DNA from 3 places in the Paracandidimonas lactea genome. Region 3 is predicted to be linked to each of the others. Evidence: predicted binding sites of a transcription regulator. Region 3 holds the regulator's gene; each other region holds the start of a gene.
What was found. The regulator HrcA, encoded in region 3, represses chaperone genes, less so after heat shock. The targets are predictions, from matches to a motif close to TTAGCACTCNNNNNNNNNGAGTGCTAA.

Region 1: rpoH (RNA polymerase sigma factor RpoH) is a predicted target of HrcA. The motif match lies at 3,393-3,419, and genes of this name have one in related genera.
Region 2: LOL23_RS06415 (co-chaperone GroES) is a predicted target of HrcA. The motif match lies at 3,178-3,204, and genes of this name have one in related genera.

The regions. Positions count from the first base shown of each region.
Region 1 is NZ_JAJJOZ010000002.1:167,703-173,740, reverse strand. It holds gene LOL23_RS04745 (IclR family transcriptional regulator) at 1-214, opposite strand, end outside; gene LOL23_RS04740 (porin) at 709-1,779, shown strand; gene LOL23_RS04735 (ABC transporter substrate-binding protein) at 1,954-3,102, opposite strand; gene rpoH (RNA polymerase sigma factor RpoH) at 3,457-4,347, shown strand; gene LOL23_RS04725 (cation:proton antiporter) at 4,767-6,038, shown strand, end outside.
Region 2 is NZ_JAJJOZ010000002.1:540,356-546,393, reverse strand. It holds gene gatB (Asp-tRNA(Asn)/Glu-tRNA(Gln) amidotransferase subunit GatB) at 1-931, shown strand, start outside; gene groL (chaperonin GroEL) at 1,102-2,748, opposite strand; gene LOL23_RS06415 (co-chaperone GroES) at 2,787-3,074, opposite strand; gene LOL23_RS06410 (YncE family protein) at 3,770-4,669, shown strand; gene LOL23_RS06405 (copper resistance system multicopper oxidase) at 5,045-6,038, shown strand, end outside.
Region 3 is NZ_JAJJOZ010000005.1:233,899-239,936, reverse strand. It holds gene grpE (nucleotide exchange factor GrpE) at 1-151, opposite strand, end outside; gene hemH (ferrochelatase) at 465-1,544, opposite strand; gene hrcA (heat-inducible transcriptional repressor HrcA) at 1,537-2,544, opposite strand; gene LOL23_RS11310 (NAD kinase) at 2,675-3,574, shown strand; gene recN (DNA repair protein RecN) at 3,578-5,221, shown strand; gene fur (ferric iron uptake transcriptional regulator) at 5,249-5,689, opposite strand; partial or broken gene LOL23_RS19155 (outer membrane protein assembly factor BamE) at 5,850-6,038, shown strand, end outside.

The DNA.
Region 1 (6,038 bases), on a different contig from region 3:
AATAGCCCAGTTCGGTCAGGGTGTAGGTCAATCGTGTCACCGTCGTATGCGGCAGACCTGTGCGTTGCGCGATGTCATGGTTACCCAGTTCACGGTCGGCATGAAATGATTCCAGAATCTGCAGCCCGCGGGCCAGCGCCGTCACAAACTTGCGCTCACTGCGACGCTCGGACTCTTCGGCATTAATGACTTGGTGCTCAGCGCGCTTGATCATGTCTTATCTCACTATACGGAAGGGGTTGTTGTGCGCCTACGCAACCCGCCACCGGAAAGTGGAGTCAGAATGCCAGCGCACTGCGACAACACCAAACACTCTTCCATCAAATACCGCTGTGCGGAAGAAGCTCTTTTAAGTTATTGATATTTAAATATCAGTATTTTCCCTATAAATTATTTAAGCAACTAGCATCTTCCTGTGTCCGACTTCCGGAGCCGTGGCGTCTCGCGTCCTACGGCGTCATGTTTCGTCACCTGCTACGGCAGACCACATGGGCAAGCTACGGGGGCTACGGGTTTCTACTGTGTCTGAAGCTTCAAATTTTCACTGTGCGGAATTGCGGGCGGTTGTGATTGCCACGCTATTTTCCGGATGCCAAGATTGCGGCCCTTCAAGGGATACGCCCTGACGCAAAGGCAAGGCCTCCCCGCAAACGCCCATATCCGGACTTCTCCGTCGGGCGCCTCCGATAAACACAGGGAGACATCACAATGAAGTACACGAACGCGGCCACCGTGGCCGCACTGGCTTTGTGCGGCCTGACATCCGCCAGCATGGCCCAGGCCAGCTCGGTAACGCTCTATGGCATTGTCGATGCCGGCGTGGAAAGCTACAACAATGCGCCCGGCGGCACGGAAACAGGCATGCGCTCCAGCGGCCAGCGCGGTACACGCTGGGGGCTGCATGGCAGCGAAGACTTGGGCAATGGCCTGAAAACCATTTTCCGCCTGGAGAGCGGCTTCAACGTCGGCACCGGCAAGGGCGACAGCAGCGGGTTGTTCAATCGTACATCCATGGTCGGCCTGAAGGGCGAGTGGGGCGAACTCACCCTCGGCCGGCAATACACCTCTGCCTTCAGCATCACCGGCGCGTTCACACCGTTCGGATGGTCTGGCCAGTATGACCCGATTTCACGGTATGTGACCTCGCGCTCCAACAACTCGGTAAAGTATCGCGGTACTTTCGAGAAACTGGATGCCAGCGCCTACTACGGCTTCCGCAGCCAGGAAGACCAGATGCGCTACGATGCCGGCAAGACGTCCGCCTATGGCGCGGCGGCAAGCTATAAATTCGGCCCCATCCGCGCCATGCTTGGCTATGACCACCTGGAGGCAACGCCGACATCCACACGCACCGGCGACACGGACAATTATCTCGCGGGCCTGCAGGCAAAATTCGGCTCATACAAGATTTCAGGCGTCTACCGCTATCGCGAAATTGAACAACGCCAAGCCGCGGACATTGTCAGCCACTTTTTCTCGCTTGGCGCCATGTATCAATTCACGCCCGCCAATAGCATCGAGCTGGCCTACTATCGCGAGCATTTCAAGAACGCCCCCACCGGGTACCTGGGCCTGACGGACGACACCTGGCAACAGTTTGCCGCGCGCGCCATGCACCGTTTCAGCAAGCGCACCAACGTCTATTTGATGGCCGTGCATGCCCGCAGCGGCCCCATCAACCTGGGCTTCACCTCCGACACCGGCGGCGCGGCCTACAAACTGGACAGCGGCAAAACCCACCAGTCCGGCGTTGCGATCGGTTTGTTCCACCAGTTCTGACCCGGCCTGAGCGTCGAAATAACCAACGCCGCCCGCCGTGTCCACGACGGCGGCATCTGAACGGTATGCGTCGGTCGCTCGGGCCACAACTGACGCGCCGGGCCGGCCCGCTTAATCAACCCCGACCACGAACCAGGCGGCGGCCTTACCGCCCGCCGCCCCCTCTACAGGCGTTCAGTCCTTCAGCAAACGCCACTGCCCGTCCTTGACCGTAATGAGCACACGGCCGCGCTCGTCGAAGCCGCTGTGATCTTCCGGCGTCATGTTGTAGACGCCCTGTGTGGCCACCAAACCCTTGGTTTGCTCCAACGCATCGCGCAATGCACTGCGGAATGCGGGCGTGCCCGGCTTGCCCGCCTTGGCCGCCAGCGGCGCCGCCTGCTCAAGCAGCAAGCCAGCGTCGTATACGTTGGCAGCGAAGGTTGCGGGCTGCTCGTTATAGATCGCCTTGTAGCGCTTGACGAACTCCTCGGCCACCTTCTTGGACAGATTGCTGTCATCGACCTCGGACAACACCAGCATGGGGCTGGCCGCCAGTATGGTGCCCTCGACGTCCTTGCCGCCCATCTTCAGGAAGGCCGGCAGCGCCGCGCCGTGGGTTTGGTAGACCTGACCTTTGTAGCCTTGCTTGACCAGGGTGGCCTGCGGCAGCACCGCTGCCGTGCCCGTGCCACCCACCAGCACCGCATCGGGGTTGGCCGCCAGGATCTTGAGCGATTGCCCGGTGACAGAACTGTCGGAGCGTTGATAGCGTTCAACCGGCCCAAGCTTGATGCCATGTTTTTGCGCCAGACCTGTGATTACCTTCAGCCAGTTTTCGCCATAGGCGTCGTTAAAACCAATGTACGCCAGCGTCTTTACGCCCTTGCGCACCATGTGCCCAACCAGGGCCTCGGCAATAATGTCATCATTCTGCGTGGTCTTGAATACCCACTTTTTCTCGGGCGTCATCGGCTGCACCGCCGCAGCCGTACCTACCGGCGCCAGCACAGGCGTACCCGATTCGGCCGCGAACTGGATCATGCTCATGATATTGGGCGAACCCGTGGGGCCGATCAGCGCATCGATTTTCTCTTCAGTGATCAACTTCTTGAAACTGGTGACCGACTGCGTGGTGTCGCTCGCGTCGTCCAGAGAAATATACTCAACCGACAGGTCGCCGAACTTCTTGGGCAGCAGGGCCACTGCGTTCTTTTGCGGGATGCCCACCATAGCGGTAGGCCCGGTGGACGAGGTAATAACACCAATTTTTACTTGCGCCAACGCGGGAGCGGACGCCAGGGCCGCCAGTACAGTGGCGCAGGCCAGGAACTTCAGTCGCATGATGGGAATGCCTTCAAGATAATGAGGAAACCGGGAAACACTAAAGATACCTCAAGTACGGCCCCCGCACTCGCAGAATCGACCGCATCAGTGTGGTGTTCCAACTGATCGAGTTGGTGGGCGATACGGACATAAGGAACATCGAAGGATCACTACCCAGGTTCGCTAATAGCAGCCCTTGCGACGGGTTGCTGGTTTGGGGCGCATTCTGCACACAAATACCCTTCAAAACGGAACTTTTTCATCAAAAAACTGCTCTTATGGGTATCTTTTTGAATTCTTTCCAGGCATTAGCACTCGATCGCATAGAGTGCTAATATTGGCTATGAACTTCCGTAAGGAACACCCATAACGATGACGCAATCCTCCCATTCGCTGGCCCTGTCCAACGCCCAGTTGGCGGTTGCCGTTTCCAATCCTGGTGCGCTCGGCACGATCGAAGCCTATATCAGTGCCGTCAATCGCCTGCCCATGCTGACCCACGACGAGGAAATGCAACTGGGGCGGCGCTTGCGCGACGAATCCGATCTCGATGCCGCACGCCAACTCATTACCGCGCACCTGCGCCTGGTCGTATCCATCGCCCGGCAGTACTTGGGTTATGGCCTTGCGCACGCCGACCTGATCCAGGAAGGCAATGTGGGCCTCATGAAGGCAGTCAAGCGCTTCGACCCTGACCGCGGGGTACGCTTGGTATCCTTCGCGGTGCATTGGATCAAAGCAGAGATCCATGAATACATCGTGCGCAACTGGCGGCTGGTAAAAGTAGCCACCACCAAGGCACAGCGCAAGCTGTTCTTCAACCTGCGCCGCATGCGGCCCGAAGACAGCGGCCAAAGCCTCGATTCGCACCAAGTAGACGCGATCGCCCGCGAGCTCAACGTTCGCCCACAGGACGTCTCCGAAATGGAGGTGCGCATGATGGGCCAGGAAATGGCCCTCGAGACCCGCGATGACGACGACGCATCGTTTGCGCCCATTTCGTACCTGTCCGACAACGGCGACCATGAGCCTTCCGCTGTGCTTGAACGCAATGCCTACTACACATTGCAAGGCGAAGGCTTGGCCAACGCGTTGGGTGTATTGGACGACCGCTCGCGCCGCATTGTTGAGGCACGCTGGCTGCAAGACGAGGGCGGTGCCACGCTGCATGAGCTCGCCGCCGAATTCGGTGTCTCCGCTGAACGCATCCGCCAAATCGAAGCCGCCGCGTTCAAAAAGCTGCGCACTGCGCTCACGGCCTGATTCTTCCCAGCTTCCCGGCCGCGCTTCGGTAACAAGTGCGGCCTTTTTTATTGCCCGAAGATGTCGTTTCTTAACCCGAGCGCCATGACGGGGCAGGCTGCGGCAGCGCCCGCACCCGTGCGTATTGCCCCTTCGGGGTCGCCCACGGATTGAATTGAGAAACAATATCTTACTCATTCGCCCCAAAAAATTGAACTTCCCCATTCCCGCGTAGCCTAATTCACTGTGAACAAAGCTTCTGCTGCGATGCGCGAGCCATTGTTCTCCATCCACTTCGGCTTCTCCTCTTCCCCTCCCTATTGAAGTGGATGTTTTTGGGACACCTGCATGGGTGTCCCATTTTTATGCCCGTCCGCACCGCCACCATACTGGCAAAGAAAGTATGCTTGAGACTCCTCGCATACTAAACGCCGCTACACATGGATATCGGGCACGTGGTATTTGGCCTCGCCGGCCTGCTCGCACTGGTTTCGTTCATGCCGCCCCTCGCGGGCAGGCTCAGCTTGCCCTATTCCGTACTCCTTGCCATCGTTGGCATTGTGCTGGGCCTCATCATTCACGTGCACAGCTGGGCGCCGGTCGTCATGTCCGACTTCCTCGACTCCCTGCAGAACTTCGAAGTTTCTTCCGAGACTTTCCTGTTCGTCTTCCTGCCCATCCTGTTGTTCGAAACTGCGCTGGCGCTCAACGTGCGCCGCCTGCTGGACGACATCGGGCCCATCCTTATGATGGCTATCGTCGCCGTCGTGGTCTGCACCGTCGCAGTCGGCATGTCGCTGAGCATGGTGTCGGATTACGGACTGGTGGTGTGCCTGATGCTGGGCGCCATCGTTGCCACCACCGATCCGGCCGCCGTGGTAGGCGTTTTTCGCGATGTTGGCGCGCCCAAGCGCTTGACCACGCTGGTCGAAGGCGAATCCTTGTTCAACGACGCCGCGTCCATCGCGCTCTATACAGTGCTGCTGTCGGTCATTTTCAGCGGCGGGCCTATCTCCACGGGCAAGATATTCTCCAGCTTTGTCGTCAGCTTCCTGGGCGGCGGGTTGGCGGGCCTGCTCATGGGTCGGCTGGCCAGCGGGCTGTTCATTGCGTTGCGGGGTTGGCCTACAGCCGAGATCACCCTTACCATCGCGCTGGCCTATCTCGCGTTCTATATCTCCGAGCACTATCTGGGTGTATCCGGCGTGGTGGCAACCGTGATTGCAGGCTTGGTCGTGGGCACCACAGGGCGCACCCGCATGTCGCCGGCCACCTTCGAACAGTTGGCTGCCGCGTGGGCACAGTTGGGTTTCTGGGCTAACTCGCTGATCTTTGTGTTCGCGGCCATGCTCATCCCCAGGATGATGGCCGACATCAGTTGGACCCAGGTATTGTTGATCGTGCTGTTGTTTGCGGTCACCCTGATGGCGCGCGGCTTCATGGTATTTGGCATGCTGCCGCTGCTGGGCCTTACGCGCTTCGGCACCAAGGTAAGCCGCTCGTATCGCATCGTGATGTGGTGGGGCGGGCTGCGCGGCGCTGTATCGTTGGCATTGGCGTTAGCGGTAACGGAACAGCACAACGTGCCTTATGAAGCACGTCAGTTCATCGCCGTGGCCACCACTGGTTTCGTGCTGCTGACCCTGTTCGTCAATGGCACAAGCCTGCGGCCGCTCATCCGCAAACTGCGGCTCAACGAACTACCGCTGCTG
Region 2 (6,038 bases), on a different contig from region 3:
CCTGCACAGCCTGGTGGTCTGGCTGGGCATCTGCGACGGCAACATGCAGGAAGGCTCATTCCGGTGCGATGCCAACGTGTCGGTGCGCCCCAAGGGTCAGAAAGAATTCGGCACCCGCACTGAAATCAAAAACGTCAACTCTTTCCGCTTTCTTGAGCGCGCCATCCTGTTCGAAGCGCGCCGCCAGATCGAGCTGATCGAAGACGGCGGCACAGTGGTGCAGGAAACCCGCCTGTATGACGCCGACCGCGATGAAACCCGCAGCATGCGCAGCAAAGAAGACGCGCACGATTACCGCTACTTCCCCGACCCAGACCTGCCGCCGCTTGTGATCGCCTCCGAGTGGGTGGAACAGGTGCGCGCTGCAATGCCCGAACTGCCCCGCCACAAGCGCGAACGCTTCGAGCAGGCATTGGGCCTCACGCCTTACGACGCCGCCCAGCTCACGATGAGCCGCGACACGGCAGTGTATTTCGAACATACCGCCTCCGCCCTGCCCGCCAGCCAGGCCAAGCTGGCGGCCAACTGGGTGCTGGGCGAAGTCTCCGCCGCGCTGAACCGCGAAGAAATCGAGATCTCCGCATGCCCCGTCAAGCCTACTGCACTGGCCGGCCTCATCGAGCGCATCATCGACGGCACGATCTCCAACAAGATCGGCCGTGAAGTGTTCGCCGCCATGTGGGCGGGCGAACACGGCGGTAGCGCGGACGCCATCATCGAGGCGCGCGGCCTGAAGCAGATCAGCGACACCGGCGCCATCGGCGCCATGATCGACGCGGTCCTGGCCGCCAACCCCGCTGCCATCGAAGAGTACCGCGCCGGCAAGCAAAAGGCCTTCAACTCGCTGGTGGGCCAGGTCATGAAAGCCGCCAAGGGCAAGGCCAACCCGCAGCAGGTCAACGACCTGCTCAAGCAAAAGCTGGACGGGTAGCCATCTACCATGCGCCTGCACTTTCAGGCGCATGCATCCGACCAAACAAAAACCCCGGCATCGCGAGATACCGGGGTTTTTGTTTGTGGCCGCCGAGCCTTGCCAGGCAAGCTCGGTGGCCGGTGCGGAAGGCCGGGGCCATCATGGCTCCGGCTCGTGCACAGGCTGGCTTAGAAGCCGCCCATGCCACCCATACCGCCCATGCCACCCATGTCGGGCATAGCGGGCGCGGGCTTGTCTTCCACGATTTCAGCCACAGCGGCTTCGGTCGTGAGCAGCAGGCTGGCTACGGAGGCAGCGTTCTGCAGCGCAGTGCGAGTCACCTTGGTGGGATCCAGCACGCCCTGTTCGACCAGGTCGCCGTACTCGCCGGTGGCAGCGTTGTAGCCGAAGTTGCCCTTGCCGCTGGCAACTTGGTTAACCACGACACTGGCTTCTTCGCCGGCGTTGGAAACGATGGTGCGCAGGGGCGCTTCGACAGCGCGCAGGATCAGCTTGATACCGGCGTCCTGGTCAGCGTTATCGCCCTTGACATTGGCGATGGCGGCCTTGGCACGGATCAGTGCAACACCGCCGCCGGGGACGATGCCCTCTTCCACCGCAGCGCGGGTAGCGTGCAGGGCGTCTTCGACACGTGCCTTCTTTTCCTTCATTTCGACTTCGGTGGCCGCACCGACGCGGATCACGGCAACACCGCCGGCCAGCTTGGCCACGCGCTCTTGCAGCTTTTCACGGTCGTAGTCGGACGTGGCTTCTTCGATCTGGACGCGGATCTGCTTGACGCGCGCTTCGATCGACTTGCTGTCGCCAGCGCCGTCGATGATGATGGTGTTTTCCTTGCCCACTTCGATGCGCTTGGCCTGACCGAGGTCGTCCAGCGAAGCTTTTTCGAGCGACATGCCGGTTTCTTCGGAGATAACCGTACCACCGGACAGGATGGCGATGTCTTCGAGCATGGCCTTGCGGCGGTCGCCGAAGCCAGGAGCCTTGACAGCGGTCGTCTTGAGGATGCCGCGGATGTTGTTCACAACCAGGGTGGCCAGGGCCTCGCCTTCGACGTCTTCAGCCACGATCAGCAGCGGACGGCTGGACTTGGCAACCTGCTCGAGTACGGGCAGGAGGTCGCGGATGTTGCTGATTTTCTTGTCGAAAATCAGGATGTACGGATCTTCCAGCACCGACACTTGCTTGTCGGGGTTGTTGATGAAGTAGGGCGACAGGTAGCCACGGTCGAACTGCATGCCTTCGACGACGTCGAGCTCATTTTCCAGCGACTTGCCGTCTTCAACGGTGATGACGCCTTCCTTGCCGACCTTGTCCATCGCGTTGGCGATGATTTCACCGATCGAGGTGTCGCTGTTGGCCGAGATGGAACCAACCTGGGCGATTTCCTTGCTGGTGGTGCAAGGACGGGACAGTTTCTTGAGCTCTTCGACGGCAGCAGCAACAGCCTTGTCGATACCGCGCTTCAGGTCCATCGGGTTGATGCCGGCGGCCACGTACTTCAGGCCTTCCTCAACCACGGCTTGTGCCAGGACGGTGGCAGTGGTGGTGCCGTCACCGGCGTTGTCGGACGTCTTGGAAGCGACTTCCTTGACCAGTTGGGCGCCGATGTTCTCGAACTTGTCTTTCAGTTCGATTTCCTTGGCAACCGAAACGCCGTCTTTGGTGACGGTGGGGGCGCCGAAGGAGCGGTCGAGCACAACGTTGCGGCCCTTGGGACCGAGCGTGGTCTTGACAGCATTGGCCAGAATGTTGACGCCACGGACGATGCGAACGCGTGCATCGTCACCGAAATAAACTTGCTTAGCAGCCATTCTTGAATTCCTTAAATAATACGAGTCGTTCGCGCGGATTACGAAACTACGGCGAGAATTTCTTCTTCGCGGATGACGAGCAGCTCTTCGCCGTCGACCTTGACCGCTTGGCCGGCATACTTGCCGAACAGGACCTTGTCGCCCACTTTCAGGTCAACCGGCAGCACCTTGCCGTCTTCTGTCTTCTTGCCGGGGCCAACAGCCACGACTTCGCCCTGATCGGGCTTCTCAGCAGCGCTGTCAGGGATCACAATGCCCGACGCGGTGGTGCGCTCGTTGTCCAGACGCTTGACGATCACGCGATCGTGCAAAGGACGCAGTGCCATGGAGGAACTCCTGTTCAAAAAATATTGTTTAACGAGTGAAAAGTAAGCAGAGGGGCCGGTTTTGCCCGCAACCACCGCGAGCCTGGGGCTGCGGCAAGGGTTGTTAGCACTCGACCCCTACGAGTGCTAATTATAAGGATGAAGTCTGAATCTTCAAGTGGGGCAAAATGGTCGTTTCGTTTTGTTACATTGGGATTGATGTCGATTGTCAATAAATTCAACAGAACTAAAGCTGGCCACTGGCGAAATCAACGGGGCGACAGGCCAAGGCCGGGGCCTGGGAATTGCTCTTTGGTGTTGCGACGGCGCCGTAGTGCCGCACGTCGTTAACCTCCGTGATATCCCGTCGATCTCCTTTCCTCCACTCAGCGATGGCTGACAAAGATGTAATCGACCAGCAATGTGTTCGACAGTATCGCCCCGCTACAGTGGATCCCATTGCCTCTTCACGCTGGCATCTCAACAATCGTTCAGTAGCATCAAAACGGCAGTGGCGGTCGTTTTCTCAGCGCTCGCTGCTTCCATTCTAGAGATTATGTATGCGTAAGCTCCGTATCAGTCTGGCTTCAACTATCCTTGCCACCGCTCTGGGCATTGCACATGCAGCCTCGCCAAGCAATGGTATCGTGTATAGCGCTAATGAGGGCGATGGCTCCGTCAGCGTAATTACACTGGGCTCGGGTGAAGTCCAGACAGTGAATATACCGGTCGTGCCGCATAATGTTCAGATATCGCCCGAGGGCAAATTACTCCTGGCGGTGGGCACCTCCTCCGACGGGCATGGCAGCCATGGCGGGGGGAAAAGCCAGCCCAAGAATGCAGACACTATGCATGGGGGTGAGCGTAGCGCGGCCCTGGTGCTCCTGGATGCGAGTAAACCAGATAGGCTGATCGCGACCTTGCCTTCAGGTGACCATCCCGCCCACGTCGTCACGAGCCGGAGCGGGGACCATGCTTATATCACCAATGCTGATGCGAATCGGATAACAGTGGTCGATATCAACCAGAAAGCGGTCGCGGCCGAAATTTCCACGGGCCGCTATCCCCATGGCCTGCGGCTGAGCCCGGACGGACGCGAGTTATATGTGGCCAATGTAGTGGACAATAGCGTGTCAGTGATCGATACGCAGAAACTCACGGAGTCCGCGCGCATCCCGGTGGGCAAAGCGCCGGTCCAGGTCGCATTTACGCCAAATGGGGCGCAGGTTTACGTATCGTTGCGCGATGAGAATCGTGTCGCTGTCGTCGATACCAAAAGCCGGAAGGTTTCCAACACAATCGACGTGGGGCGTAACCCAATCCAGCTTTTTTCCACACCGGATGGCAGCAAAATATATGTGGCCAATCAGGGGAGCGATAGCGATCCGGACAATACGGTTTCCGTAATCGATACGGGTAAACAGCGCGTCATCGCTACCGTGACGACGGGCAGAGGTGCCCACGGCGTGGTAGCGAGCGATGACGGCAAATGGGTGTTCATTACAAACAGCAAGGCCGACACAGTCAGCGCCATTGACACGGGTACCCAGGCCGTAGCCGCAACCTATAAGGTGGGCGCGGCGCCCAACGGTATCACCTATCGCGCACTTCCATAGGAAACGGCTATAGCAGTTGGCACATAACTTCGCAACCTGCTCAGCGCAGCACCTGCCCTTGTGTGCCTGACGCCGGCGATATTCTTCGAAAACGGCCCTTGGTCCATCAAGACCTGGGGCCTGCCTATTTCGGCGACCAAATGGCTTGTGTATCCATTGCTTGGAGGCTTGATTCCGTGAGCAAGCAATGCCCTTTGATTACAGAAATGTAATCCAGGCGTCACGGATCAGACAGTTGTACTTGATTAAAGTTAAGAATTGCTCGGTTGTTTTGGCATTAGGCTAGGCCGCCAAGAACGCACCCAATAAAAACTTGACCTCAGAGGAATACTGCGCGTGAAACACCGCACTACGCTGGCTGTCCCATTACCATACATGCCCCGCCGCCGCTTTGTACAAGGATTAGCTACGGGCGGCGTTCTTCTCGGTCTTTCGCCTTATGCTCGAGCGCTGGGGAGGCAATCGAACCAGACGAGCACGGGTTCTGCGCAAATCCTGAAAGGAACCGAGTTCAATCTGGAAATTGGTGAATCGCCCGTGAACTTTACGGGCAGCCCGCGCATGGCCACGACAGTGAATGGCTCGCTTCCCGCGCCGACTCTACGTTGGCATGAGGGCGATACGGTGACCATCCGGGTAAAGAACCGCCTCAAGGAGCCTACGTCCATTCACTGGCACGGCATCATCCTGCCGTTCGAGATGGATGGCGTACCAGGGATCAGTTTTGCCGGAATCCCGCCGGGCGCAACCTTTACCTATCGATTCCAAGTGCAGCAAAGCGGCACCTTTTGGTATCACTCACACTCCGGTATGCAGGAAGCCACTGGGGTTTATGGCGCAATTATTATCGACCCGGCCCAAGCAGACCCCATTCGCGCCGACCGGGAGTATGTCGTTCAGCTGTCAGACTGGACTGATGAACACCCTATGAAGGTCCTGTCCAAGCTGAAGATGCAAGGCGATTATTACAACTATAACCAGCCCACGGCAGTGGACTTCTTCCGCGATGTCTCCGATTTAGGACTTAAAGCAGCCGTGGACAAGCGCAAGATGTGGAATGAAATGCGCATGAGCCCCACGGATCTCGCAGATCTGTCGGCCGACGTCCTTACTTATTTGATGAACGGCACAACGCCGGCCGGGAACTGGACAGGCCTGTTTCGCCCCGGCGAGCGAGTCCGCCTGCGATTCATCAATGGGGCGGCCAATACCTTCTACGACGTGCGGATCCCCGGTCTTGGCCTGACAGTTGTTCAAGCCGACGGCGTCAATGTGGAACCTGTTACTGTCGATGAATTCCGCTTCGGGCCGGGCGAAACCTACGATGTATTAGTGCAGCCCAAAGATGAGGCTTACACCCTTTACGCGC
Region 3 (6,038 bases):
GTTCCTGGGCTTCCGCCAGCAGGGCGGCCAAATCTTCCTGGGGGGCTTCCGATTGGTCGCCCGCTGCGCCTTCGTTGACTTCAAGCTGCTCGGACGTATCTACGGACGGCTCCTGCTGCTTGGGATCGACGGGTTCGTTGGGTGACGGCATATAAATCTCCGGAATCTGCGAAATGATGTTGTAACTATTTGATCTGACAGAACAATGGGGGCTATGCCCCCGGTTCAGACTGCCATGTGATGGATCACAATGTCATCATGATGGGGACAAAGTAGACACTTTCAAGCCCCGAAAGGGGAAATTTTGTTCGCCTGCGCCGCTGCCGAGGCACTGGCAGGGCCTGGCGGCCGGACGCTGCAGGTATGCACTACCTGCGCACCACCCCAGCACCGCCTTATATACGACATCCGGCACAACATCCAATATCGCGGGGCTGCCCTTTACCACGGGGCAAGCTTCGCGCCTACTGTTGGGGGGATGATGCGGACGTGGGCAGCCAGCCGCCCAAATGCTGACGGATCAACCCGGCCAGGCTGGCGCCCCAGGTCGGGTCGCCATTCAGGCATGGGATATAGCGGAACTCGCTGCCACCTTCGTGTATGAATGCGTCGCGACACTGCATCTGGATTTCTTCGAGTGTTTCGATGCAATCAGCCAAGAAGCCCGGGCACATGACGTCTACACGCCGCACACCCTGCCTCGCCCACTGGCGCAACGTAGGTTCGGTATATGGCTGCAGCCATTCCTGCGCTCCGAAGCGGCTCTGGAACGCCACGTGCACCCGCTCGCCGTCTGCCCCCAGTGCTTGGCGCAAGTGCTGCGCGGTCTCGAGGCAATCGCGGCGATAAGGATCGCCCTGCTCTACCGTGACACGCGGCAGACCATGAAAACTGAGCAGCAGGCGGTCGGGCACGCCATTGGCCTGCCAATGCGCGCGCACGGATTGCGCCAGCGCCTGTATGTAGCCAGGCAGCACGTTATAGCGCTTGATGAAGCGCAGCTCGGGCTGGTTGCGCAGCCTGGCTGCATACTCGGCTACCTTGTCTACGGCGGTAGCTGTGGTGCTGGCCGCATACTGGGGATACATCGGAACGACCAGCATACGCTCGCAGCCTTGCGCACGAAGCTCGTCCATGGCCGAAGCCACCGAGGGGGAGCCATAGCGCATGCCCAGGGCCACGCAGGCGTCTAGGCCTTGGCCCGCAAGATTCATACGCACCTGGCTGGCCAAGGCCTCACTCCAGACCAGCAGAGGCGAGCCCTGCTCTAGCCAGATTTCGCGATAACGCGGGGCCAGCGCCGTGGGCCGCCGCACAAGGATGATGCCACGCAGAATAATCTGCCATATCCACTGGGGGATCTCGATGACGCGTGGATCGGACAGAAACTCGGCCAGATAGCGCCGGATTGCCTTGGGCGTGGGCGCATCAGGCGTGCCCAGGTTGATGAGCAGGACACCAATGGGGCCTGGCGCATGCGGCGGCGGCGCGTCGCTGAATGCATGTGGATCAGCGGCCTCGGGGAGAAAACGGGATTTAAGCATTGTGGCTGAGTGCGTTGGAAAGCAAGCGGGCAGTGATATCTACGATGGGAATGACACGCTCGTATGCCATCCGCGAGGGGCCGATAACGCCCAATGTGCCAACGATGTTGCCATCCACCCCGTACGGGGCAGTGATGACGGATACGTCTTCCATCGGCACCAGTCGGGAATCGCCGCCGATGTAGATTTGTACACCCTGCGCACGGCTGGACACATCCAGAAGCTGAAGCAATTCGGTTTTTTTCTCGAACATCGAGAACATATTGCGCAGGCGTGTCATGTCTGATGCGATTTCCGACACATCGAGCAGTTTGCTTTCGCCCGAGATAACCAGCGCATCGTCATCATCGTCTTCGGCGGTGCCGGCCTCGACAGCCGCTTGCATCAGCCGGGAGATATCAGCCTGCAGAGAAGAGAGCTCTTGCGTGAGCATGGCCCGCACCTCGGAGAACGATTTGCCCGAAAAGTGCTGATTGAAGAAATTGCTGGCCTCGAGCAGTTCCTGCTCGGGGTAATCGCGCTGCACAAACAGGATGCGGTTTTGCACGTCGCCGTCAGGGGTGACGATGATGAGCAGCACGCGGCGCCCCGATAGACGAATGAATTCGATCTGGCGGAAGACCTGCGCGCGCTTGGGGGCCAGCACCACGCCGGCAAACTGCGTAAGGTTGGACAGCAGCGCCGCCGCCGCGTTGACAGCCCGGCTGGGCTCGGCCGCCGGCAGCATCTCGCGGATCTGCGTGGACGGCAGCACCTCGAAACGCTGCACCGCCAACAAGCGATCGACGAATATGCGATACCCCTTGGGCGTGGGTACGCGGCCTGCGGATGTGTGCGGGCTGTGTATCAGGCCTAGATCTTCGAGATCGGCCATTACATTGCGGATGGTGGCCGGCGAAAGATCGAACATCTTCGAAAGCGTGCGCGAGCCGACTGGCTGGCCATCAGCAATGTAACGTTCTATGAGCGCCTTGAGCAGCGCATTGGCTCGGTCATCCATGACCCTATTTTATGAGATATTGGGAAATCGGGCGCGCATCGGCCATGCCGCCCGCACACCGCACCGCTTGCGGGATTCTATAATCAAAGCACGCTCCCCGTTACACCACCCCAGACAAGGTATCCACCTCATGCATTTCAAGACCGTTGCCATCATTGGGCGCTACCAGGACACGGGCCTGGACGCGCCGCTGCGCAAGCTGGCCGCCACCCTCGAGGCCGCCGGCTGCACGGTCCTTGTCGAGGCAGATACGGCCCGCAATACAGGCATCACCGAACACCCGGCCGCCAGCTATGCGGAAATCGGCAGCCGGGCCGATCTAGCCGTGGTGATGGGTGGGGACGGCACCATGCTGGGCGCCGCCCGCCAACTGGCATCCAGCGGCGTGCCCGTCATCGGCATCAATCACGGGCGCCTGGGCTTCATTACCGATATTCCGCTGCAAAGCGCCAATGATGCGCTGGCCAGCGTTATTCATGGCAACTTCGATACCGAAGACCGCGTCATGCTGGAAGGCTCGGTAACGCGCGGCGACGAAATCCTGTTTTCGGGGCTGGCCCTGAACGACGTGGTGCTGAACCGCGCCGGCCGGGGCGGCATGATCGAGGTGCGCGTCGAATTCGATGGCACCTTCATGTACAGCCAGCGCGCAGACGGCCTGATCGTTGCCACGCCCACCGGCTCCACCGCCTATTCGCTCTCCGCATCGGGCCCGGTGGTACACCCCGACCTGAATGCCATGCTGCTGGTGCCAGTGGCCCCACAAACCTTGTCCAACCGGCCCATTGTGCTGCCCGATACGGGCGTGCTCACGCTTACCGTAACGGCGCTGGGCCGTGTAGAATCCGGCGCCAGCGTTCACTTCGACATGCAGACATGGTCAGACTGCCAGCCGGGTGATCGCGTGCAGGTAAAGCGTGCCCAGAACACTGTCCGTTTCATCCACCCCACAGGCTACAGTTTCTTTTCCACGCTACGCCGCAAGCTGTACTGGAACCATATACCGCAACTTTCGGACGAGGCCGAATAAGCCATGCTGCGCACGCTTCATATCCGCGATTTCGTCATTGTCGACGAGGCCGAGCTGCATTTCGAAGCGGGCTTCACCGTATTTTCAGGTGAAACAGGCGCCGGCAAATCCATATTGGTCGATGCGCTGTCGCTGGCGCTGGGCGCGCGCGGCGACGCAAGCATGCTGCGTGAAGGCGCTTCTCGCGCCGACATCACCGCCGTCTTCGACCCGCCTGCCAATGTGCGCGAATGGCTCTCCGCTCGCGAGCTCGACGCCGACGATGCCCTCTTGTTGCGGCGGGTAATCGACGCCCAGGGTCGCAGCCGCGCCTTCATCAACGGCTTGCCCGTCGCCCTGACGCAACTGCGCGAGCTGGGCGAGCTCCTGGTCGACATCCACGGCCAACATGCCCACCAAAGCCTGCTCAAGGCAGCCAGCCAGCGCGACTTGCTCGATGCGCAAGGCGGCCACACCGAGCTGGCACGGCAAGTGCAACTGGCCTGGCAGGCGTGGCAAACCCTGCAGCGGCAGCTCGAAGACGCACGGCTCAATGCAGCCGCACTGCAGGAAGAGCGCGAACGCCTCGAATGGCGCCTGGGCGAGCTCGACCGCCTGGGCCTGGCTCCCGGCGAATGGGATACCCTCAACACCGAACACAGCCGCCTGGCTCACGCCCAGTCGCTGCTCGATGGCGCTGCTGCGGCGCTGGTCGCGCTGGACGGCGAAGACGGTTCGGCACGCCACGCGCTCACCACAGCGGCACACAGCCTGCATGCTCTGTTACGCCACGATCCCCAACTGCAAGGCATATACGATGCCATCGAATCGGCGCGCATCTCGGCCGACGAGGCCGTGTCGGACCTAAACAGCTACGTAGATCGGCTAGAGCCCGAGCCCGACCGCCTTGCCCAGGCCGAACAACGGCTTGGGGCGGTCTTTGAGCTGGCCCGCAAGTTCAGCGTTGAGCCGGCAGAGTTACCCGCCCTGCAGCAATCACTGGTGGAAAAGCTCGACGCCAGCCAGGCGGCGGCCGATACTGAGGCGCTGCGGCACAAGGCCGACGACGCTCGGAAACACTATACCGATCTTGCTGAGAAACTGGGCGCCGCCCGCCGTAAAACGGGTAAATCCCTTGCCAAACGCGTTTCCGAGGCCATGCAGACGCTGGCCATGCAGGGCGGTCGGTTCGATGTTGCACTGTCTGCCTGCTCGCCTGGGCCGCATGGCACCGAAGCGGTCGAGTTCCTGGTGGCGGGCCATGCCGGCACGACACCACGGCCGCTGGCCAAGGTGGCGTCGGGCGGGGAGCTCGCGCGTATTTCGCTCGCATTGTCCGTCATCGCCAGCCAGGCGGCGCGGGTGCCGACGCTCATTTTCGACGAAGTCGACACTGGCATCGGCGGCGCCGTGGCCGATGTGGTGGGCCGCCTGTTGCGCGAACTGGGCGAGCGGCACCAGGTATTGTGCGTAACACACCTGCCGCAAGTGGCCGCGCGGGGCATACACCACTACGAAGTGCGCAAAGCCACAGAGGGCGAACGCACGCTGTCCAGCATCGTGTCGCTGGATGACGCAGGCAGGGAAAATGAAGTGGCGCGCATGCTGGGTGGGTTGAAGATCACCGACACCACCCGCAAGCATGCGCGGGAGATGCTGGCCAGCTAGCGGCCAGCACGCCTGGGCAGCCGGCGCTTACGCAACCGGCCCTTTGCCTGCCCCTTTGGCATGGCATTCGGGGCAGATGCCGTACAGCATCATGGTGTGGCTTTCTAGTACAAAATTGTGCTCTTTGGCGATTTTGTGCTGGCGCTTTTCGATTTCGTGGTCGGTAAACTCCTCGACCTTGCCGCAAGTGGTGCAGATGAGGTGATCATGGTGATCGCCATCATTCAGTTCGAACACGGCCTTGCCGCCGTCGAATTGGCTACGCACCAGAATGCCTGCCTGCTCGAACTGTGTAAGTACACGATAGACGGTGGCGAGGCCGATATCGACCTGCTCGGCAATCAGGGCGCGGTAGATGTCTTCGGCGCTTTGATGGCGCTGATCCGCGCGACGAAAGATATCAAGGATCTTCAGGCGCGGAAACGTTGCCTTCAGGCCCATGTTCTTCAATTCACTTTGATCGTTCATAACTAATAAAATGCTTTGGCGGGTGAAAAAACAGACCGACGGCGCGATCGACTGCGGCTGCGGGAACACTCGACGCTTATGCGTTCATATACTTACCCTTTATGATAACGGTTTTAGTTCGTTCTGGATAACACAGGGGCGTTTTGTGCTGACTACTGCAATATCATTTACCCGCGCGCTGCGCGCCGGCCTTGCGGCTGGCGTCATCGTCACCGCCCTTGCGGCTTGCGGCTCCACCAATTGGGGGTTCCCGTACCGCCCCACTATCCAGCAAGGCAACTGGATCACATCCGAGCAGGTGGCCCGCCTGCAGCCGGGCATGACGCGCGAACAGGTGCGCTTCATCCTG